DNA from 3 places in the Ochrobactrum sp. EDr1-4 genome. Region 1 is predicted to be linked to each of the others. Evidence: predicted binding sites of a transcription regulator. Region 1 holds the regulator's gene; each other region holds the start of a gene.
What was found. Region 1 encodes PhoB, which activates phosphate uptake and scavenging genes when phosphate is short. Its sites were predicted from a motif close to TGTCATNNANCTGTCAT; they were not measured.
Positions count from the first base shown of each region.

Region 1 (7,571 bases):
CCGGGCCAACATTGACGGCCACGCAATCAAGATCAGTCATGGCAATTCCGGATTGCGTCATTACCCGCCCGATATAGTCCATCAGGACTTCGGCATGACCTTTTCCGATGTCCTCGCTGACTTCAGCAAGAACCGTATCGGTGCCAGAATCATAGATTGCGGCAGCACACCAGGAAGAAGCGGTATCAAGGGCAAGTATCTTCATAAGCCATCGGGTAAATCAGAATTCGTTATGCCACAAGCAAAACACATGAATTGGACCAAATTTAACAGCACTTTTGGGAACAAAATGCCGTGTGGAGCGTTTAAATATCGGATGCGGGACGGAATATAATAACGCTATCCAAACCGGCCTTACATTGAGATCCGGCGGGGACGGTTTCAGAAAGCAAATCTGCTTTCGCTCAGTGATGTCCCAATCACTGTGACATGAGTCGGATCGTGCAAAGGATATGAGGATCAAATGTCCAAGAAGTCGATGCATACAACCCGCAACGATCTTCCCTCCAATACCAAGACAACGATGATCGCGCTGCTCAACGAAAACCTGGCTGCGACCATTGATCTTGCTCTTATCACCAAGCAGGCGCACTGGAACCTTAAGGGTCCGCAGTTTATCGCCGTGCATGAATTGCTTGATACATTCCGTGCCGACCTCGACGATCATGTGGACACGATTGCAGAACGCGCTGTGCAGCTTGGCGGCACTGCCTATGGCACCACGCAGGTTGTCGCCAAAGACTCCAAGCTTAAAGCCTATCCGACTGATATTTATGCCGTGCACGACCATCTGGCAGCATTGATCGAGCGCTATGGCGATGTGGCCAACTTAGTGCGTCAGTCGATCAGGGATGCAGACGAAGCTGGTGACGACACGACCGCAGATATTTTCACAGCCGCCTCGCGCAGCCTCGACAAGTCGCTGTGGTTTCTGGAAGCACACGTTCAGGAAAAGAACTGATTTTGGTACGCTGATAATACGAATAAGGCCGGGAAATTCCCGGCCTTTTGTTTATCAGTTCGTCCACTCACCGCCGCGCATGACAGGCTCGCGGCTGCCATCGGCATTCACACCATCCACATCGATCTTGTCTGAACCGATCATCCAGTCGATGTGGATCAGGCTCGAATTGCCGCCCTGCGCTTTGATCTGTTCCGGCGTAAGCTTCGCGCCATCGATAAAGCATTTCGAATAGCACTGACCGAGCGCGATGTGGCTTGCTGCATTTTCATCGAACAGCGTGTTATAAAAAAGAAGCCCGCTCTGCGAAATAGGGGAGGAATGCGGAACGAGTGCCACTTCGCCCAGACGGCGTGCGCCTTCATCCGTATCCAACACTTTGTTGAGCACTTCTTCGCCACGACTTGCCTTGGCTTCAACAATGCGACCGCCTTCAAAACGCACAGAGATATTGTCGATCAATGTGCCCTGATGCGACAGCGGCTTGGTGCTCGACACATGACCATCGACGCGTAGCGCATGCGGCGTGGTAAACACTTCTTCGGTCGGGATATTCGGGTTGCAGGTGATGCCGTTTTTCGCCGTGGATGCACCGCCATGCCATTCGTGACCATCGGCAAGACCAACCGTCAGATCGGTGCCCGGTCCCTTAAAATTCAGCGCGCTGTAAGCCTTGCCGTTGAGCAAACGCGTGCGGGTGCGCAATGCCGCATTGTGCGCGGCCCACGCACCGACAGGATCATCAACATCAACGCGGGAGGCTGCGAAAATCGCATCAGCAAGCTTGCGGGTTGCAACGTCTTGCGCATCATCCGGGAACATCAGCTTCGCCCATTCCGGGTTCGGATAGGAAATGATGTTCCAGTTGATGTCGAAGCCTGCGATCTTTTCAAGCGCTGGCTGATAGGCCTTGGAATTGGCACGGTTGGCGCGCGAAACCTTAGATGCATCCTGCGAAGACAAGAGCAGCGGATTATCAGCTGCTATCGCGAGACGCGCTGCACCGTTGGCATAGGCCTTTGCCATGCCTTCATAAAGCCAGTCGGCTGCACGATCAAAACTCTCGTCCGATGCATTTTCATAACGTGCCAGCGCAATCGCATCATCGGAGAAGAAGGGCGTTACAATGCCTGCACCCGCCTTATAGGCGTGTTTTGCAATCAAGCGCACCAGCGGCAGCGCAACAACCGGGGCTGTGATGACAAGATCTTGCCCTTCGCGCAATTGCAGCCCGACTCGTACGGCGACTTCGGCCAGACGTTCGAGTTTTACCGGGTCGATGACGGGAGCGTTAATGTCATGTGCCATAGGGCTGCGAACCTTGTGTTTGATAGAATCAGCGGCAGTGTATCAGAAGGCATAATTTCACCACTCTTTTTACTGCTATTGCACTATATTGATCATGCGGTCGAATTTTTTTATTCAATGAGAGCAACGGCTATGAAGAAAAGCGTGCTTATAATCCTCGGTGTTGCAGGGCTGCTTGCAGGCTGTCAAACTATGACACCTGAACAGCGCCGCGCGGCAGATGAACAGACCTGCCGCGGCTATGGTTTCAAACAGAAATCGGATGCTTTTGCGAATTGTCTGATGCGGCTTGATCTCGACCGCCGCGCGGATCGACGCGAATGGCAAAATAGAGCTGATTTCTACGACAGGCCGATGGTGATTTATCAGCCCGTTCCGGTGGCGGTGCCAGTAAAATAAAAAAAAGCGCCCTTTGGGGCGCTTTTTTAATTCTGTGATCAGCTCAACTTCAGAGCGGTGATTGCGGACGATCCTGCGCGAGAAGCATCGCACCAATTGCATCAACATGCTTCTTATCGGCGGTATATGCCAGAGATGCGTTCTGCTCCGTTGGTGCGGTTTCATCGAAAGTCGGCTGATAGCTTGCAACCTGCGTCAGAACCGGCTTTTCAGCAGGCGTAACAGGCAAGGTCGCCAAACGATCACCACGCGCTTGTGGACCAACACCACCGTTCTGCTGCGTCTCTGCCGTCTTTGAAGCGTCAGCAAGCGCAACCTGAACAGTCGGCTGAACTTCAGGAACAGTTCCATCCTGCTGCGTGGTCACGTTATAAAACGGCCCTTCAGGCATGGAAGGCGATTGTGGCGATGACGCATAAGCAAGGTTGTAAGGCGTTTGCGGAACCGGGTTCTGCAATTCGCCGTCACGACCACGCTTTTCGTAGAAGGAGTTTCCACCTGCAACCAGCACATAATGCATATTGTTGTAAGGGAATTTGAGCCCTGCAGTATGGAAGAACATCGAGTTCTTCAAAGATGGATGACGCTTGCCTTTAAGAACTGCATCAGCAGCTGCTTGAACATCTGGCAAAGCGTTGGAATTCATCTTGCGGGTCAAAACGCCCGGTGCAAACTGGTTTTTCTGCCCAACCACACCACAAATTGTATCGGGGTAGCTGCCCGATGCGAGGCGGTTCATCACCACAGTACCGACAGCCATCAAACCATCAGGGCTTGAACGGTTTGATTCAAAAAACATCGCGCGCTGGAGGCATTCGCGATCTCTCGCGGTGTAAGTGAAAGTCTTCACGCCATTGACCGACTTAACGTGGCTTACAGCCGCTGTCTTTTCGGTCTTGGTCTTGCTCGTACCACCAGTTGTCGTGCAGCCCGTCACCAGAAAAGGTGCCACGAGCAAACCGAGAATAACCGGCAGTTTCCATTTACGAGCGCGCGTCAACGGCTCAATCTCTTAATTAGGCGCATCATTACGACCCTTAACTGATCCAGTCTGCTTCCGCTTTTAAAGCGCCACCAAGGCGCTGCAAAATCAGGCTGGCGTTCAAGCCAAATCGAACGAAAATTAAAATTCAAACGTTCTGCTAATCTTCTTAGAGTGCAAGAATTAAGAATTTTTCGGCAAAAACAAGGCAAAAAATCATATTTCAAATTCACAGCCATATTGAAACCGAGAGACTCAACACGTCGAATCTTTGGCCAATAACCTGAGCTAAGCCGTTCTAAATTATTAACAAATCGTTAACGCAACCACTTAAATCTTATAAGGTATTGATTACACGCGATTCAATTGCAATGCAGCGCGCACCATAGAGCTGCCTTAATTCATGACTGCTGTAAAATCCTGCTAAGACATAGAAATTGGCGCTGAAATAATCAGAACATGCGTCTCTCACGAGCATCATGTCCAGTTTCAGTCAAATCTTTGAAATGAACTGTAACATCGTGTGATACGAGCCGATATGGAACGGATTTTCATCAACAACACGAATCGGAATTTGGAAATTTGCAACAAAAATGGCCCGATGCCTTTTGAGCAACGGGCCATTCTTAACGCGTGAAATGAACTCTGATGACTAGCCGAAAGAATAGCCAGCACCGCGCACAGTGCGGATCGGATCGAGCATGCGCCCCAAATTGATCGCCTTGCGCAGGCGTCCGACATGCACGTCGACCGTGCGATCATCGACGTAGATATCCGGTCCCCATACGCCATCAAGCAACTGGCTACGCGAGAAAACGCGGCCCGGCGACATCATGAAATATTCAAGCAGGCGGAACTCTGTCGGTCCAAGACGAATTTCTTTTTCTTTGCGATAAACGCGGTGCTGCTGACGGTCGAGCACAAGTTCGCCGACTTTAAGCACATGCGACAGAACACTTGGATTGGCACGGCGCAGCATGGCTTTAACACGCGCAAGCAGTTCAGGGGTCGAGAACGGTTTGACCACATAATCGTCGGCACCAACGCTCAGGCCGCGAACACGTTCGCTTTCTTCGCCACGCGCAGTCAGCATAATTACCGGAAGACGTTCGGTTTCCGGCCACTGACGCAGACGGCGGCAAAGTTCAATGCCCGACACACCCGGTAGCATCCAGTCGAGAATGAGAAGATCCGGCACGTTTTCACGCAGTGCAATCTCGGCTTCATCGCCACGCAAGATCGTATCGACGTGATAGCCTTCGGCTTCAAGATTATAGCGCAACAACACACTCAGCGCTTCTTCGTCTTCAACCACAGCAATCTTAGGTGCCTGTGACATGCAGTGTTTCCTATTGAGTTAAGCGTGGCGGCACATGCAACTCCCCCGTTCAGCCGCGTGCCGCCGCGTTTTCTTACATATGCGAATAATTTGCGCCGCGATCATACGGCGCAAATCTCATCAGGATTTACGCGCCTCGTCCACGACAATACCGTGGCTCAGGTCTTCTTTCGGGCGTTCCGCAGGCATCTGCAGGCCGGTCACGATGTAATAGACGGTCTCAGCAATGTTGGTTGCGTGATCGCCAATGCGCTCGATATTCTTCGCGCAGAACAGAAGATGCGTGCAGGCTGAAATGTTGCGCGGATCTTCCATCATATAGGTGAGCAACTCGCGGAACAGCGAGGTGTACATCGAGTCAATTTCGTCATCACGGTCGCGAACGATATTGATCTGCTGCACCGAACGCGTTGCATAGGCGTCGAGCACGTCTTTCAACTGTGTCAGTGCCAGTTCAGCGAGGGTTTCGAGACCACGATAAAGCTTGCCCGGCTGGCGGGATTCTGAAACGGCTGCAACGCGCTTCGCGATGTTCTTGCCAAGATCGCCCACGCGTTCCAGATCAGCGGAAATGCGGATTGATCCGATGATTTCACGCAGATCAACAGCCATTGGCTGACGCTTTGCGATAATCATGACGGCCTTGTCGTCAATCTCGCGCTCGCTTGCATCGAGGATAAGATCGTCGGAGATGACGCGCTGTGCCAGTGCGTTATCGGCATTCACAATCGCTGCAACCGACTGCTCAACCATGCGCTCCGCATGACCGCCCATTTCGGCGATCTTGTGGGTCAGGAACTGAAGTTCTTCGTCGTATGCGCTAACAGTATGCTGGGACGCCATCATAGACCTCTCGATTAAAAACGCAGGAAGCGGAACCGCAATCGGCTCCTGCTTTTGCTGAAATATTGGTTAGCCAAAACGACCAGTGATATAGTCCTGCGTGCGCTTCTCGGTCGGTGCCGTGAACATCACATCGGTATCACCGACTTCCACCAGATTACCAAGGTGGAACATCGCTGTGCGCTGCGACACACGAGCAGCCTGCTGCATCGAGTGAGTCACGATGACGATGGTGTAGTTCTGACGCAACTCGTCGATCAGTTCCTCAACCTTTGCCGTTGCAATCGGATCGAGTGCCGAACAAGGCTCATCCATCAGGATCACTTCAGGACTGACGGCAATCGCGCGTGCAATGCACAGGCGCTGCTGCTGACCACCGGAAAGACCGGTGCCTGCATCGTGAAGACGATCTTTCACTTCTTCAAAAAGGCTGGCCTTCTTCAAGCTTGTGACAACGATTTCTTCAAGATCAGTCTTGTTACGTGCGAGGCCATGAATGCGCGGGCCATAAGCCACGTTTTCAAAGATCGTCTTCGGAAATGGGTTTGGCTTCTGGAACACCATGCCAACACGTGCACGCAGTTCAACAACGTCGATCTTTGGATCGTAGATGTCTTCATTATCGAGCGTGATGTTGCCAACGATGCGGCAGCCTTCAATCGTGTCGTTCATGCGGTTCAGCGAACGCAGGAAGGTCGACTTGCCACAGCCCGAAGGACCGATCAGCGCTGTCACCATCTTTTCCGGCACGTCGAGATCGACTTCAAACAAAGCCTGTTTTTCGCCATAGAACACGCAGACTTTGTCGCCACGCATTTTAATGGATGGAGCGTTGGCGTTCATTTTGTCTCCTACGGCTTTTTCGAGAGATCGTTCTGTCATAAGATTCATCATTTCTCTCCCGTTTACCAGCGGCGCTCAAAGCGGCGGCGCAGAATAATTGCTAAGATGTTCATGACGGCTAGGAACAGGAGCAGGACGATAATAGCGCCTGATGTCCGTTCCACAAAGGCACGTTCGGCTTCATTGGCCCACATAAAGATCTGCACTGGCAAAGCCGTTGCAGGGTCCATCGGGGTTGCAGGCATATTGGCAACGAAGGCCACCATACCAATCAGAAGCAGCGGTGCAGTTTCACCAAGCGCCTGCGCAAGGCCGATAATCGTTCCGGTCAGAATGCCCGGTGCTGCTAGCGGCAACACATGATGGAAAACCATCTGTGTTTTCGATGCACCAAGTCCCAGCGCTGCCGCACGGATCGACGGTGGAACTGCGCGAAGTGCCGAACGTGTCGCGATGATGATGGTCGGAAGCGTCATCAGCGTCAGAACCAAACCACCGACAAGCGAAGCTGAACGCGGCAGGTTGAAGAAGTTGATGAAGACAGCAAGACCAAGCAGACCAAACACAATCGACGGAACAGCAGCAAGATTGTTGATGTTGACTTCGATAATATCCGTGAGGCGGTTCTTCTTGGCATATTCTTCAAGATAGATCGAAGCGGCCACACCGATAGGCAGTGCGAGAACCAGCACGATCATCATCATGTAGAACGAACCGACCAGTGCAACACCGAGACCCGAAGTTTCAGGACGGCTGGAAGCGCCATTGGTGAACAAGCCCCAGTTGAAGGCCTCGCTCATGATGCCTTCATTGGTCAGTGTTTTGATCCACTCAAACTGGCGATCGGAAACCTTGCGGTTTGCTTCCGGGACTGCAAAATCGATCTGGCCCTTATA
Region 1 covers NZ_JBLZOF010000001.1:1,038,647-1,046,217, forward strand. Annotated here, with positions in the region: gene tsaB (tRNA (adenosine(37)-N6)-threonylcarbamoyltransferase complex dimerization subunit type 1 TsaB) at 1-205, opposite strand, end outside; gene dps (DNA starvation/stationary phase protection protein Dps) at 464-961, shown strand; gene ACOZHT_RS05125 (aminopeptidase) at 1,016-2,269, opposite strand; gene ACOZHT_RS05130 (hypothetical protein) at 2,402-2,668, shown strand; gene ACOZHT_RS05135 (cell wall hydrolase) at 2,718-3,668, opposite strand; gene phoB (phosphate regulon transcriptional regulator PhoB) at 4,303-4,989, opposite strand; gene phoU (phosphate signaling complex protein PhoU) at 5,110-5,832, opposite strand; gene pstB (phosphate ABC transporter ATP-binding protein PstB) at 5,902-6,675, opposite strand; gene pstA (phosphate ABC transporter permease PstA) at 6,738-7,571, opposite strand, start outside.

Region 2 (7,571 bases), on a different contig from region 1:
TATTGTATTATGTCGGCGCCGTTTAAAAAGAAGATCTTTATCGATTGAGTGATTGGTTGCGCGCTTAACTGTCGCCAAGTTCCAGTTGTGGCGTAAAAGATACTTTTTCGATCCAATATTTCTATGGGCATAGTTATCAGCATTCAGCCGAGATCTGTATGCAACTCGCAGGCAGGAAGGGGCACGTCTATTGCAAACTCGGAAAGGGTCGATAAGCACCGGTCTATGATCGACTGCAGCTTCGAAACGGCAAAGAATGACTTCGATCTCGAACATCCCGCAGCCCGTTCCGAGCTTGGGTGGCGTAGCCATGTCTTGATCATTATGCTCGCCTTCGCAATGATAGCAACGATCCGGCATCACACCAACGTCGAGCTACCCCCAAAAGCAGTGCGAAAAGCTCGGTACTCATCGGCTGGCCATTTGAGGAAGTGGGGCGGACTGCAAGTCGGTTCGCTAAGGGGCGATTTGCAAAAGTTATTCTATAGTCACTATGGCGAAGTGTCGATCAGGTCAGCTCAATTGTCTGATCTGCAAAAATGTCAACGTAACGATATTCACTCATGTACGACGAGCTGAAACCATGTATCAAGAAAGCGGCTGCGTTTCAACGCGTCGAGATAAACCAGAAGCTCCGGCCCAAGTTCGACAGCTTGCAGAGGCCTACCGCCAGATTGGCTGGCTTTTGCTACCAACCCCGTCTGTCGAGCTATGGTTTGTCCATCAGTCGACAAGAGAAACGTGATCGCTTGTTCGGCGATATTTGCGTGTTTGCTTTTGTTTGGGATGAGGGAAGTCCAAGGTAAAGCGACGACGTAATCTTGCAGTACGATCACTGAAAAATCCTCGACGTCATATTTCCATTTGCTGACTTCAGACAAAGGTACGTTATAGGCAAGATCGATATTGCGAGCCGATAAGGCCCCTAATAGCTCTTCACTTGTATCAAAGATACGTGCTTGTGAAGCACCGAAGGCGCGGACAATTCGCCAGAACAACGGCGACCGGATAGAGTCCTGCGCAGCTAGTGTATAGCTGACATTATCGATGCCAATATTAACAATGCCAACGCGCTTTTGAAAGCGCACGGCGTCCTGCTCAAGCAGTCGCGCAAGTTCAATGCGGGTTGTGGGTAAATTTTTATCAATGGCGTTACGTCTGACAACACTAACCGCTGGATCAAAACCGAAGCTGAATAATTCACTGCGCCAGTGTGCCTGTGGCGCAAGTCCAGCATTACGGGCAATCCGGCTTCTTTTCTGCGCACTCCCCTCATTCGCGATCAGGACTGCAAGATCTGGTGTTGAAAGGATAACAAGATCGGCAGCATTTGCCTCAGCTGCACCAGCGAGAAGTCGGGATGTCCATTCACCTGGCCGGATCTGCTGATATGTTATATCAACTCCGGATAAGTGTTCGGCTAGCCCCTTTTTGATAGGTGCTAACGTTTCAGCTGCAATATCGCCAACAATTCTGAACTGAGGTTTTGGAGGAGAGTTGTTCTGCGCTTGTGCATTATATGACGAAAATAACATGACAATCAGAACGGAAAAAAAATGAGAGAACAGATGTTTCATGGATTTTGATCCGGGGTTGCCGCCAGCAAAGCTACCAGAACACTCGTCCCGCCGCCTTGCCTATCTTTCAATTCAATATGCCCGCCGAGTGCTTCCGCAACCATTTTTGCAATCGATAAACCAAGCCCCGAACCTGGTCTGCTCTGGTCTGCGCGTACAAAGCGTTCGAAGGCTATATCTTTCATTTCAGGCGTAAGTCCCGCGCCTCGGTCGTGAATACCAAGCGTTATGATGCCATCTTTTTGATAGAGATTGATGGTAATCGGGCTGGGAGCGTGAATGAGCGCGTTTTCGATGATGTTTCGGATCATTTCGCGCAGGCTGATGGTTTCGCCATTCACATAAACCGGCTCATTGGCATTATCGAAACTGAGCGTTTGTAATAAGTCCTGATAGCTTCCCTCAGCACGCAATCGTCTGATGGCGTCTTGGGTCACCTGACGCAGATCAAGAATTTCGAGTTTTCGCGACTGGATGCTGTGTAGCGTTGTTGCTTCTGATAAAAGCTGATTTGCGAGCAAGCTTGCACTGATGGAATTCGCATGAATGCGGGAAAGTATTTCCTGTTTTCTGCGCGGGTCTGTTTCTTCGAGCGACAATTCCGTCAATGCACGTAAAGCAGTAAGCGGCGTGCGCATCTGATGCGCGGCGTCCGCCGTTACGAGCTTTAATCCGGCAAGAACATTATTCAGCCGATCCATGAAATCGTTAAGCGCTGCAACGAGTGCGCTGACTTCCTTAGGAATGGGGCCTGAAACAGGGTTAAGGTCGGATGATGATCGCCGGCGAAGATCAGATTCAACGGTACGCAATGGACGGAATGCAAACCGGATCGCCAACAAGATAAGAACCAAAGCCAGTATAGCAACTCCAAGTGCTGGCAATATTGTGTTGAGGCTTAGCTGTAACCTAAGTTGTTGTCGCGCCTCACGGGTTTCACCCACCAAAACATCAACCCAGCCACCGCCTTTCCCGTCGCTGTGATAACGGGCAACAGCAGCTACGCGGACTTTTTCACCGCGATAATACTGTCGCTCAGGCGAACATGATTGTTGCTGCCATGTGGAATTTCCAGCCCCAGAATAGGCGAGCCGGTCAACAGACTGCCATCAGGGGCGACAACACGATAGAAAATCCGGTTAAGCCGTGAGGTGCCAAGAATTGAAAATGCAGAGTGGGGAAGATCGACGCTGAGTGCTCCATCCTGCAAAGTTATTGTGTCAGCTATCGAGAGTGCGGCGGCACCTAAAACACGATCAAACGCCTCGTCGGCTGCCCGATGGGCATACCAGCGCCCAAGAAAAAACAATAGGATAGTCACTGCAAGCAGCGTTAATCCACTGCCCACCAGAATGCGGCGTTGGATCGAGTATTCTTTGTGTTCAGATGTGCGAACCATCACGGATGCTGTAATTTCGGGCGTAGCAAATAGCCAACGCCACGCTGCGTTACGATTTCCAAATTGCTGCTCTCCAGCTTTTTTCTGACGCGGGAAATCAGCAATTCTATCGCATTGGGGGTTCCGGTGTCATCATGACCAAAAAGCTTGAGAACAAGCATATCTTTGGGCACAGCGACATTGATACGGGTTGCCAGCATTTCAAGAACGTCGAATTCACGTCGCCCGAAATCCAACGGCTCATCACCCTGCATCACCGATCTTTGAGTAAGGTTGATCGATAAATCGCCGATGTGCAGGAGTGGCTGCGATACACCCATATGGCGCCGTGCAACGGCTCTAATGCGCGCCACAAGCTCTCGCAGGTCAAAAGGTTTCACCAGATAATCGTCTGCACCAAGTTCCAGCACATCGAGTTTGTCGGCAATCTGGTTGCGCGCTGTAATGACCAGCACAGGACAGGACAAGGACCGCTCGCGCATGCTGCGTAAAATTGCAAACCCATCGCGGCCGGGAAGATTTATATCAAGTACGACGACATCGAAAGAACCATTCACGGCCAAGTCTTCGCCCTGCACGCCATCATAAGCGGTTGTGACTGCATAGCCTTCCTTCTCAAGCTTCGATGCGATAGCGAACGCAATGTCGATAGTGTCTTCTACGAGAAGGATGCGCATGTTGTTTTCAATGTTTCGATTTAGCGTTTTGGCGATGACAGGATTCTGACAGCTAGAATTGATAGTCTTCAAAATAATAGAAGAGGCTGCAGCACTTGTATCATAGCAAGAGTGCAGGGGAGAGAAAATGTTTTGGCGCGAGTTGGTATGCCGCTTAGGCATAGCTTTGTTTGGGCTACTGTTGAGCATCGCTTGCGCGAATGCCGCTGGAGCTGCTTGCGCTTATCATGGTGCGCTGGATGAGCGCTATTGCGACGAGAACCGCGACCTTGTCGCTGACGCTCCCCTTGATCCATCGCAACTGCGCAACCCACAAACGCTTGTCTGGGCTTATACGCCTATAGAAGATCCGGCGGTTTATGCGCGGCTCTTCAAACCGTTCACCCAGCATCTTGAAGCCTGCCTCGGACGGCAGATCGTTTATTATCCGATCCAGTCCAGTGCCGATGAGGTTGAGGCAATGCGTTCAGGACGCCTGCATTTTGCGGGCTTCTCGACTGGGCCGACTATTAACGCGGTCAATCGCGCAGGTGCCGTTCCTTTTGCCGCCAAAGGCACTGGTGATCAGATGCGCGGTTATCGGCTGGTCGCTGTCGTGCGCGCGGACTCACCCTATGAAAAGCTGGATGATCTTAAAGGGCGTCGCATCGCCCATGCTTCACTATTCTCAAATTCTGGCAATGTCGCACCACGCGCGCTCTTTCCAAAAGAAGGTCTTACGCCGGGGCAGGAATATGTGCCCATCATGTCGGGCGGGCACGATAAATCGATCCTCGGTGTTGTTGCTGGTGATTACGATATGGCGGCTGTTGCCTCCGATGTGCTTGAACGCATGATCGAGCGAGGGCTTGTGAAGCGTGATGGTGTTCGTCTGATCTATCAGAGCGATTTGTTTCCAACTTCCTCATTTGCCTATGCTCATAATCTCGCGCCGTCCCTCGTGGCGGAGATGAAGCGCTGCTTCTTCAATTTCTCATTCACGCCTGAAATGAGGGCCGAGTTTCAGGGTGACGATCACTTCATTCCCATAGATTACGCAGCCGCGTGGTCCGTGGTGCGCGAGGTAAGCGAGAAGGCTGGCGCGCCGCCTCCATAATTCGCTTCACATCAGCGGATAATTCGCACGGTATTTTCGGATGCCAGATCCCGCAGCAAGCCAGCTCATAGTCAACTGCAATCCATATGGGTTTCAGTAAGGATCACTTCGGCTCAAAGTGGATAAAATAATGAGTTTTTACAAGCAACTATCCTATAAATATAAGGTCTATAATGCAGACCCCACGACACTGATCGGGGTTATGCTGGCAATCGTCTTTGCCTATCTGATTGCGGCGCCAATCGTGCTGCTCTTGTCAGATGCAGTGATTGTCCAATTTGCTGATCGGGCACGCTCGGGCCAGCAGATTGGTGAATTGACCTTTTATTATCTTAACCGTGCGTTCTTCTCGGCGATTTCGACCGATGTGTTCTGGCGTCCACTTTGGAACACAGCAATTATCGCACTTGGTTCGATTGCCTTTGCGCTTGTCACGGGCATTCCACTGGCATGGCTTTTGAGCCGCACAAATTTACCGGGCAAGAAGTGGTTCTCGACAGCATTGATCGTTCCTTACATGCTGCCTTCGTGGACCTTCGCACTGGCTTGGCTGACCCTGTTTAAAAACCGCACCACAGGTGGTCAGCCAAGCTGGATGGAAGCCTTGGGCTTCTCGCCACCTGATTGGCTTGCGTATGGCATGTTGCCAATTACGCTCATTCTGGCCATGCACTATACGCCGTTTGTGATCCTACTTTTCGGCAATGCGTTGCGGCAGTTTGATTCAACGCTTGAAGATTCAGCCCGTGTGATGGGCGCTGGCAAATTGCTAATCGCGCGTCGCATAATCTTGCCACTAATGCTGCCCTCGCTTGTGTCGGCTTCGACGCTGATTTTCGCCAAATGTCTCGGTGACTTCGGTGTCGCCTATATTCTTGGTGTGCCGGTTGGTTTTGATGTTCTCGCGACGTCTCTGTTTCGTGCAATCTCGACGAGTCAGGCTGGCATGAGCGCAGTCCTCGCGGCAACCATTGTCGTGCTTGGGAGCATTTCAATCTTTCTCGATATGTATCTGCTCAAAGAAGCACGCCGCTTTGTGACCATTGGCAACAAGGGTTCGATGAACCGCGAGACTGACCTCGGACGTTTCCGTGTGCCTGCATTCAGCTTTGCTGCACTCATGTTTGTTGTCAGCGCGTTTATTCCGCTGATGGCCCTTCTGCTGACAACTGTTATGCGTGTGCCGGGCGTTTTCGCGCTGGATAATTTTACCCTGGATTTCTGGATCGGGACTAATCTCAACACCACCGCGATGAGCAATGGGATTCTGCTGACAGGCGAATTTTGGAAAGCGACCTGGAATACGCTCTGGATCGTCGGCTCGGCTGCATTGGGTGCCGGTATTCTTGGTCTGCTGGTCGGTTATGTTGTGGCGCGCACGCCGGTGGCAATTGTTGGAACATTCCTGCGTCAGGTGACATTTCTGCCATATCTGGTTCCCGGCATTGCCTTTGCTGCCGCCTATCTCACAATGTTTGCCGTGCAACGCGGACCACTTCCGGCTCTTTACGGAACCCCGATCTTGTTGGTTCTTGCCATCCTTGCTGATCAGATGCCTTTTGCATCACGTGCAGGTATTTCGGCGATGATGCAGCTTGGCAAAGCGCCGGAGGAAGCTGCTCAGGTTGTGGGTGCTGGTTTCTGGCGTCGGCTCGTTTTGATTGTCGCCCCCATTCAGAAAGGCTCGCTGGTTTCAGGAATTCTGCTGCCATTTATCTCTGGCATCAAAGGTCTGAGCCTTGTCGTCGTGCTGGCTGTTCCCGGCACAGACGTTCTCACCACCTATGCATTGCGCCTTGTTGATTACAGCTACAGTCAGGCCGCAAATGCAGTCGTTTTGATGATCTGCGTTATCGCCTTCGGCGGCACGGTCATCGTTCAAAAACTCACCAACAGCAAATTGTCTGACGGATTGGGAGGCAAATAATGTCGAGCATTACTATTCGCGATGTCAGAAAGAGCTACGGCAAAGCCACCCGTGCTGCCGTTGAAAAACTCTCACTTGAAATCCCAAAGTCGGAATTTCTCTGCCTGCTCGGGCCATCAGGTTGCGGCAAGACCACCACGCTGCGCATGATTGCTGGCCTTGAATATCCAACCGAAGGCCAGATACTCGTTGATGGCAAGAAGATCGTCTCGGTCGATGACGGTATCTACGTGCCGCCAGAAAAGCGTGGCATGGGTCTGGTTTTTCAGAACTATGCACTCTGGCCGCATATGACAGTTGAGCAGAATGTCGAGTTCGGTTTGAAGTTGCACAAGGTGGCAAAAGTCGAACGTGACCAGATCATTGATGATGTGCTGCAAAAGCTTGGAATCGAGCGCTACCGTGATCGCTTACCCGCACAAATGTCGGGTGGACAGCAGCAGCGTGTAGCACTGGCGCGTATGTTGGCGCTTAAGCCCGATATTATTCTGCTCGACGAACCGCTTTCCAATCTCGATGCGAAACTGCGTTTGGAAATGCGTGCGGAACTCAAGCGTATTCATCAGGAAATAGGTTCGACGGTTGTCTTCGTGACCCATGATCAGTGGGAGGCCATGACATTGGCAACTACGATTGCGGTGATGAGCGAAGGTGAGTTGCAGCAGCTTGGCACGCCTGACGATATTTATGAGCGTCCCGCTAATCGCTTTGTGGCGGAGTTCATTGGCAATCTGCCAATCAACATCACCGAGCTTAACGACAATAATAACGGCGCGCTGGCCACATGGGCACGCGATTATCTGAAAGTAAAAGACTTCACCACAAACGGTGTTGGCTCTGTCGGTATCCGGCCGGAATCGGTGCGTCTCAGCGATACGCCTGTCGAGCAGGGGTG
Region 2 covers NZ_JBLZOF010000009.1:107,139-114,709, reverse strand. Annotated here, with positions in the region: gene ACOZHT_RS20700 (substrate-binding domain-containing protein) at 558-1,577, opposite strand; gene ACOZHT_RS20695 (sensor histidine kinase) at 1,574-2,521, opposite strand; gene ACOZHT_RS20690 (sensor histidine kinase N-terminal domain-containing protein) at 2,578-2,976, opposite strand; gene ACOZHT_RS20685 (response regulator transcription factor) at 2,976-3,653, opposite strand; gene phnD (phosphate/phosphite/phosphonate ABC transporter substrate-binding protein) at 3,781-4,749, shown strand; gene ACOZHT_RS20675 (ABC transporter permease) at 4,880-6,676, shown strand; gene ACOZHT_RS20670 (ABC transporter ATP-binding protein) at 6,676-7,571, shown strand, end outside.
Region 2: phnD (phosphate/phosphite/phosphonate ABC transporter substrate-binding protein) is a predicted target of PhoB. The motif match lies at 3,688-3,704, and genes of this name have one in related genera.

Region 3 (7,571 bases), on a different contig from region 1:
GCCTTTCGCTGCTGGCAATCGGTCCTATTCCGATCATGATGTCGATACTGACGAAGACGCAGCACCCGTGCATGTGCGTCGTCAGGATGAATGGTCGGCAGAGCGCGAACAGGATCGCACGGAAGACAAGCCAGCTTACGCCCGTCGTGGGGAATATACTGACCCGGTTCGCTTCAAAGAAAAGCGTTCTTACAAGGGTCTAATCATTGGCCTTATTGCTGTCCTTGCTTTGGGCGGAGCCGGTTACGGCGTTTGGGCGAATAAAGACAAGTTGCAGGAACTGGCTTCAAGCCTGGGTCGCAGCGATGCACCAGCAAGCGGTGATGCAGGAACAACGCAGCCAGAGGCCGGACAGACCGCTGGTTCTGAACAACCACAAACTGGCCAGCCAGCGACGCCATCTGAAGAACAGAAAATGACGCAGCGTCTGATGGAAGATGGCAGCGAAAAGGACGAAGGTCCGGCGGGTGGTCAGGCAGGTCTTGGCGAAGGTAAGTCGACGGCGGCTTCAACGCCGGGCGCGGAACAGACCAATACACCAAACCAGCCACAAGCTCAGCAAGCTGTTGCTGTTGGCCAGCAGGCACTTCTTTATGAAGAGCGTGGTGGAACAGAAACTGGCTCGGTTGAGCGTGGAACGGTTGTCTGGTCTGAAATCCAGGAAAGCCCGAGCGAGGGTGAACCTGCGGCTCCGGCAATTCGTGGCACGATCACGATGCCTGACACCAAAGCTGAACTTAAGTTGACCATTCGCAAGAATACGGACCAGTCCATTCCTGCAAGCCATCTGATCGAAATGGTATTTACTTTACCGGATGATTTTGTTGGCGGTGCTGTCGATAATGTTCAGCGCATCACGTTCAAAGATACGGAACAGGCAGCGGGCAATCCGCTGATCGCTGTGCCCTCAAAGATTGCAGATAACTTCTTCATTATCTGGCTCAATGACGCAACAACGGCACAGGACACCAACTTGTCCCTCATGCGTCGTTTGCAGTGGATCGATATTCCGATCTCATACCGCAATGGTCGCCGTGCTCTGATCAGCCTTGAAAAAGGCGTGCCCGGTGAAAAAGTCTTTAACGATGTTCTTGGCGCAGGTTGATAGCGATAGAACCTATTAAAATTTGGAATGAGATAAATTGAACCCCGCGAAAGCGGGGTTCATCGTTTTAATTATGAGATAATTGGCTTAAAAACTGCCGTGTTATTGGCCACCATTGTCGCCGCCATTGCCATTGCTGCCGTTGGTGCCACCAGTGTCCCCGCCGCCGGTGTCGGCCCCACCATTGTTGCCGCCGTTACCGTTGCTACCGTTATTACCACCAGTATCACCACCTCCGGAATCGTCGCCGCCATTGTTGCCGCCATTCCCATTGCTGCCGTTGCTGCCACCGGAATCGTCTCCACCGTTGTTGCCGCCATTACCGTTGCTGCCGCCAGTATCACTGCCCCCGGTATCAGTTCCGCCGTTGTTGCCACCGTTGCCATTACTTGCGCCGGTGCCAGTATCGGTGCCGCCGTTATTGCCACCAGTGCCATTGCTTGCATCAGTGCCGGTATCTGTTCCACTGTTGTTGCCGCTATTTCCATTGCCCCCATTTGATGGCGGGACTGGAATGGTTGGGACTTTACAGCCATGACGCTTTAGCAGGGCCGTATTGGATTTGGTTCGCGGCTTTTTAACGAGTGCCGCACAATTTACGTGTGAGCTTTGCTCTGATCTCAGTTCGCGCAAGCCTGCTTCCGACATGTCTGCTGAGAATGCAGAACTACCGTAGAGGGCAGTAGTAACCAGCACGATTATACTTGGAATTTTACGCATCTTTCCCCCATTGATTCAGATGTCTAAATTAAACAATGGCTAATTTTGCATGCAACTATATAGTGTGTCTAGTAATCAAGAATTACAGATTTTTATCATTTAGTGTTTCGTCGAAAACCATAAAGGCGCCGATCTGACGAAATCAGACCAACGCCCTTATCTGTTATGGGTGAACTATCCGTGCATTTTGTAGGATGTGTTACGCAGAGCCCGTGTTTTCAATGCCTTGTGCGATAGCTAAAGTGGGTTACTTCTTTTCTGAGAAAGCCTTGATCGCCTTTGCCACTTCAGAAGCCGCGGTTTCGGCAGTATCAAAGCCGTTGAGCTCTACAGTCTTGCGGCCTTCTGGAAGCTGCTTGTAAACGCGGAAGAAGGCTTCCAGACGCTGCTGTTCAATCTTCGGCAGGTCGGAAAGTTCTTTGATGTTGTCATAGGTTGGGTCGATTTTGGAGGTTGGCACAGCGACGATCTTGTCGTCCTGCTCGCCACCATCGATCATCTTCAAAACGCCGATTGGGCGAACCTTGATGATCGCGCCCGGTACGATTGGCTCACGTGTGTAAACAAGTGCATCCAGCGGATCGCCATCGCCTGCGAGCGTGCTTGTGATCGAGCCGTAATTGGCTGGGTAAACAACCGGCATCGACTGATAGCGATCAACGATGATATGGCCGGTCTTGTCGTTGATTTCGTATTTGGTAAAGCTGCCCTGTGGGATTTCAATGGCAGTGAAGAACTCTTTTCCGTCCTGCTCTTTCTGCGGATAGTCGAGATAAGAGACATATTCAGACGCAGATACAGCAGTAGCAGCAGTAAGAGCGAGCGTTGCGGCAAGCAGGAGCTTTTTCATATCATGACCTTTAGGGCTTCGGTGAAATACGACCTGTTGCCTAAAGACATTGCATTACAGATATTTGACGGTTTTTTATCAGTTGGATGACGCTTAACGAAACTGCCGCAAATGGTTTCCCAATCGCGGCAGTAGAATGGTATCAAAATAGATAGATTTATGCGTTGGCTTCCTCGACATGGGTCAATGCCTTGTGCTGTTTGAAAGCTGCTGCCTTGACCGCAGCCTGAACCTTTTCAAAGGCACGGACCTCAATCTGGCGTACACGTTCGCGGCTGATACCAAATTCACCGGAAAGGTCTTCCAGTGTCATTGGGTCTTCCGACAGACGGCGTGCCACAAAGATACGGCGCTCGCGTTCATTGAGCGAATCCATAGCCTGTTCGAGCAGTGAGCGGCGGCTTTCCAGTTCATCCTGTTCAATCAGAACCTGTTCCTGACTGCTGCTGTCATCGACCAGCCAGTCCTGCCATTCACCGGATTCACCTTCGGCTGCACGCAGCGGTGCGTTCAGCGAGGCATCGCCTGACAGACGGCGGTTCATGGAAACCACTTCGTCTTCGCTGACCTTTAGCTTGGTCGCGATCTGCTTGACCTGATCAGGGTTAAGATCACCATCATCCAGTGCCTGGATCTTGCTCTTCATCTTGCGCAGATTAAAGAACAGGCGTTTCTGATTGGCAGTCGTGCCCATTTTCACGAGGCTCCACGAGCGCAGGATATATTCCTGGATCGAAGCCTTGATCCACCACATTGCATATGTGGCTAGGCGGAAGCCGCGTTCTGGTTCAAAGCGCTTCACCGCCTGCATCAGGCCGACATTGCCTTCGGAGATAACTTCACCAATTGGCAAGCCATAACCGCGATAACCCATGGCGATCTTCGCCACAAGACGAAGATGGCTCGTCACCAACTTATGCGCAGCCTTCGGATCAGTATGTTCATGATAACGCTTCGCCAGCATGTATTCTTCCTGCGGCTGAAGCATTGGAAAGCGGCGAATTTCTTCCATGTAACGGGTTAGGCCACCGTCACCGGATGTAATACTTGGAAGACTAGAACGGGCCATTGAGCACCCTCCTTTATAGTTTCAGGTTCCCGTATGGCAAACCTGTCGCGCTGGCTGCCTCCTGCACTTCCCTCGCGAACTTACATATATAGGCACGATTTTGGCGAAAACACGATCTCTAACCTCATGAAACAATGTGTCACTAGAATGTGAACACTCGCCATTCTTAAGAGGCTGCATCAATCGAGGTTACAGCCTTGTTTCGAGATCGCGTTTTCGCGCTCAAAGCATAATCTTTACAGACCTCTTCGCGGGATCTGAAACTGTGAGAACTTATAGCTTTATGTAGAGTGCTTGCGGAAATTTTCCAGCAATTGCTCCATATCTTCAGGCAGATCAGCCTCAAAACGCATGATTTCGTCGGTCGTGGGATGCGTGAAAGCCAAAAGCCAAGCATGTAGCGCCTGACGCTGGAAACCATTCACGGCGTTTTTCAATGGCTCGGGCAGCTTGTTTGCTTTGGTTTTATAAGCACCACCATAATCCATGTCGCCGACAAGCGGATGACCGATATGGGCCATGTGAACGCGAATCTGATGTGTGCGCCCTGTTTCAAGGCGACATTCCACCAATGAAGCAAGCGATGTTGCATCTTCTTGCGGCGCGAATTTTTCGAGTGTTGAATAATGCGTAATGGCGTGGCGTGCGTCTTCGCGGTCTTCTTTAACGACCGCTTGCTTGGTGCGGTCGCGATGTGAGCGGCCAAGATGGGCGTCGATATAGCCCTGCGGACGTTCGGTCATGCCCCAGACGAGCGCTTTGTAAGCGCGTTCGAGATCGCCGGTGCGTCCATGATCGGCAAACTGGTCGCTTAAGTGGCGATGTGAGTGGTCGTTTTTGGCCACAACCATGACGCCGCTGGTGTCTTTGTCGAGACGATGGACAATGCCCGGACGACGCACGCCGCCAATGCCCGACAAGCTATCGCCACAATGATAGATGAGAGCATTTACAAGCGTTCCCGTCCAGTTGCCGTTGCCCGGATGGACAACCAGGCCTGCGGGCTTGTTGATGACGATGAGATCATCATCTTCATAGAGAATATCCAGCGGGATGTTCTCGCCTTGCGGGTCGGCAGGTTCAGGCTCTGGCAGCACGATGGTAATCTTCATGCCTTCGCGCAGCTTTTGCTTTGCGCCACTGGCAGGAACATCATCGATGGTCACATGACCATCAGCAATCAGGGACTGGACGCGACTGCGGGAGAGTTCCGGCCCCAATGCTGCGGCCAGCCACTGGTCTAATCTTTTGCCCGCAGCGTCTAGGTCGGCAATTAGTTCTTTCAATTGTCTCTTCCCTTCGTTATCACGCGCCCACGCGGGTGCATGAACCGGAGTCATTTAATGCAGGATCCACACTATCCGAAATATCAGAATCAACAGGATTCTGGATATCAGGACTATCAGCAGGGCTATTACCCGGACCAACAACAACCGGAACCCCCGCTTGATCCAGCGATGGAGAAAGTCCGTCGTAAGATGGTGCGGCTGCTTGCAGTTTCCATCGGTGTTATGTTGATTGGTCTTATGGCTGTGCTTGTCGCCGTTGTCTACAAGATCAATCGCGCACCGGATGCTTCCGAGACAGAAGTTGCGCGTTCAGACATTCCGGGACAGGTTTCTGCACCTATCAAGGTGGAGCCGCCGAAGCTGATCGAATCGCAGATCGATTTGACGCCGGGTACGCGTCTTCTATCGCAGAGCCTGTCTGGTGATCAGCTTTCGCTGGAAACGCTTTTGCCAGATGGCGGCACGGAACTTATCATTTATGATTACCGTGAATCGCGCATTCTCGGGCGTATCAAGCTCGGTAATGTTGAATAGTTTTGGATGCGGGCGGCAGATTTGCCGCCCTTTTCTTTGCGTGCGGCTCGTCTTATATTAGCAAGCACTGCTTGCGCCCATCGTCTAGCGGTTAGGACGGCGCCCTCTCACGGCGCAAACAGGGGTTCGATTCCCCTTGGGCGTACCAACAATTTCCATGATTGATGGTGATGTTCGACAACAAGGGAAGCCTCTTTGTCGAACATCATATTCCCTTATTGCAATACCAACTACCTGTAGAATCTTGACAACATTTAATTCGCTGCCCGTCCAAATAGTAATATTGGCAGCTTTCATCAAGCGGCAAGTAGGCTTTGGCTCCGGCGTTGCTGATGTTGCCCAATACGATCAGACTGAAAATGATAAATAGTAATACGGTTTTTTTCATATCGTTTTCGTTATAAAAACTTCATCATATTCTTAAAAACACGCAGTGAAATATATACCTAGTGTTGCGCAACGGGTAGAGCACTCAAGTGGGTTTCCTCCTCGTTCCATGCAGGCCATAGAATTTGCATTCTTGTTTTTTATTGAATCCTTCGCTTCTGCGAAGCCAACATACGAAATACATAAAGAACTCAATATTGCTGCAAACATAATAAATTTACGCATTATAGCATCCTCTCATTCGTGAAGTCATTGCTAAACCGTATATTGTAAGCCTCTTAAATCAATTCCAACTTTTGATGACCAAATAAAAGGGATGAATTCCGACGATTTTACTTGTTGTTCACCGCGGAACCTTTCAGGTGCTATCTAAAAGGTTCAAGCGTTTTGTATATGTCGGGGGAGGGTGGAATGATCGCGGCCTATATCGGATCAGCCGTATTCAGTGCTGGCGTTTATCTCGTGTTGAGGCGCACGGCGCGAAAGAAGCGTCTTCTGATCGCGATAAGTATCTTCCTGTTGTTAGGCGCCGCCTTTACTGTGTGGTTTATCAACACAGGTGGCTATTATGGGATCATGGGCACAAATGGCATTGATCCTGATTGGGCTCGCAAATAGAGTGATGATGAAGACATAGTTTTCGTGTTGTGTTGCTATCCCAATTTCACCGATAGAAATATCCTATCAATTGATGAATAGGTGTCCAAGATGTCCCGCTTCACACGTGTACTTGCCGCGTTGACCGCAGCAACTGCGTTAATGACGGCTGAAGTTCAGGCCTGCACCCGAATTGTTTATCATGGAGAGCAGGGGCGCGTGCTTACTGGCCGAAATATGGATTTCAGGGATCCGATGGTCAGCAATTTTTGGGTCTTTCCGCGTGGCATGAAGCGCAGTGGCGAAGCCGGCTCACGCTCAAAGGAGTGGACTTCGAAATATGGAAGCCTCGCAGTGTCGGGCTATGATATTTCCACCGTTGACGGCATGAATGAGGCTGGCCTCAATGCAAGCTTGCTATGGTTGAACGCAACGCAATTCCCAAAAGATGATGATGCGACACCGCGTATGTCTCTGGCAATATGGGCGCAATTCTATCTGGATCAGTTCGCGACTGTTGCCGAGGCCGTAGAATATACCCGCAATCAGCCGTTTGATGTGGTGAGCGGGGAAGTTCCCGGTCGTCCGGGCAGTCTCGCGCCCCTGCATCTGACCCTCTCGGATGCTTCAGGTGACAGCGCTGTATTAGAGTGGATCGATGGAAAGCTTAAAATCCATCATGATCGCTCATATCAGGTGGTCACAAATGATCCGCCATTTGATTTCCAGCTTGCCAATCAGAAATACTGGAGCGCTCTCAATTTGCTGAACTTCCTTCCGGGGAGTGGTCGATCGGAAGATCGGTTTGTGCGTGCAGGATTTTACGTCAATGCCGTAACGCAAACCGAAGATCCAAGGATTGCCGCTTCTGCGGTCTTTAGTGTGATCCGCAATGCTTCGGTGCCTTATGGTGTCAGCCTGCCTGATGCGCCCAATCTATCGACAACCCGCTGGCGTGTTGTTGCAGATCAGAAGAGTCTGACATTTCACGCAGAATCGGCAACATCGCCAAACGTCTTT
Region 3 covers NZ_JBLZOF010000006.1:169,725-177,295, forward strand. Annotated here, with positions in the region: gene ACOZHT_RS18180 (transcriptional regulator) at 1-1,105, shown strand, start outside; gene ACOZHT_RS18185 (hypothetical protein) at 1,208-1,825, opposite strand; gene ACOZHT_RS18190 (inorganic diphosphatase) at 2,073-2,675, opposite strand; gene rpoH (RNA polymerase sigma factor RpoH) at 2,833-3,744, opposite strand; gene ACOZHT_RS18200 (RluA family pseudouridine synthase) at 4,026-5,084, opposite strand; gene ACOZHT_RS18205 (hypothetical protein) at 5,088-5,567, shown strand; tRNA gene ACOZHT_RS18210 (tRNA-Glu) at 5,641-5,715, shown strand; gene ACOZHT_RS18215 (hypothetical protein) at 6,366-6,572, shown strand; gene ACOZHT_RS18220 (linear amide C-N hydrolase) at 6,663-7,571, shown strand, end outside.
Region 3: ACOZHT_RS18190 (inorganic diphosphatase) is a predicted target of PhoB. The motif match lies at 2,729-2,745, and genes of this name have one in related genera.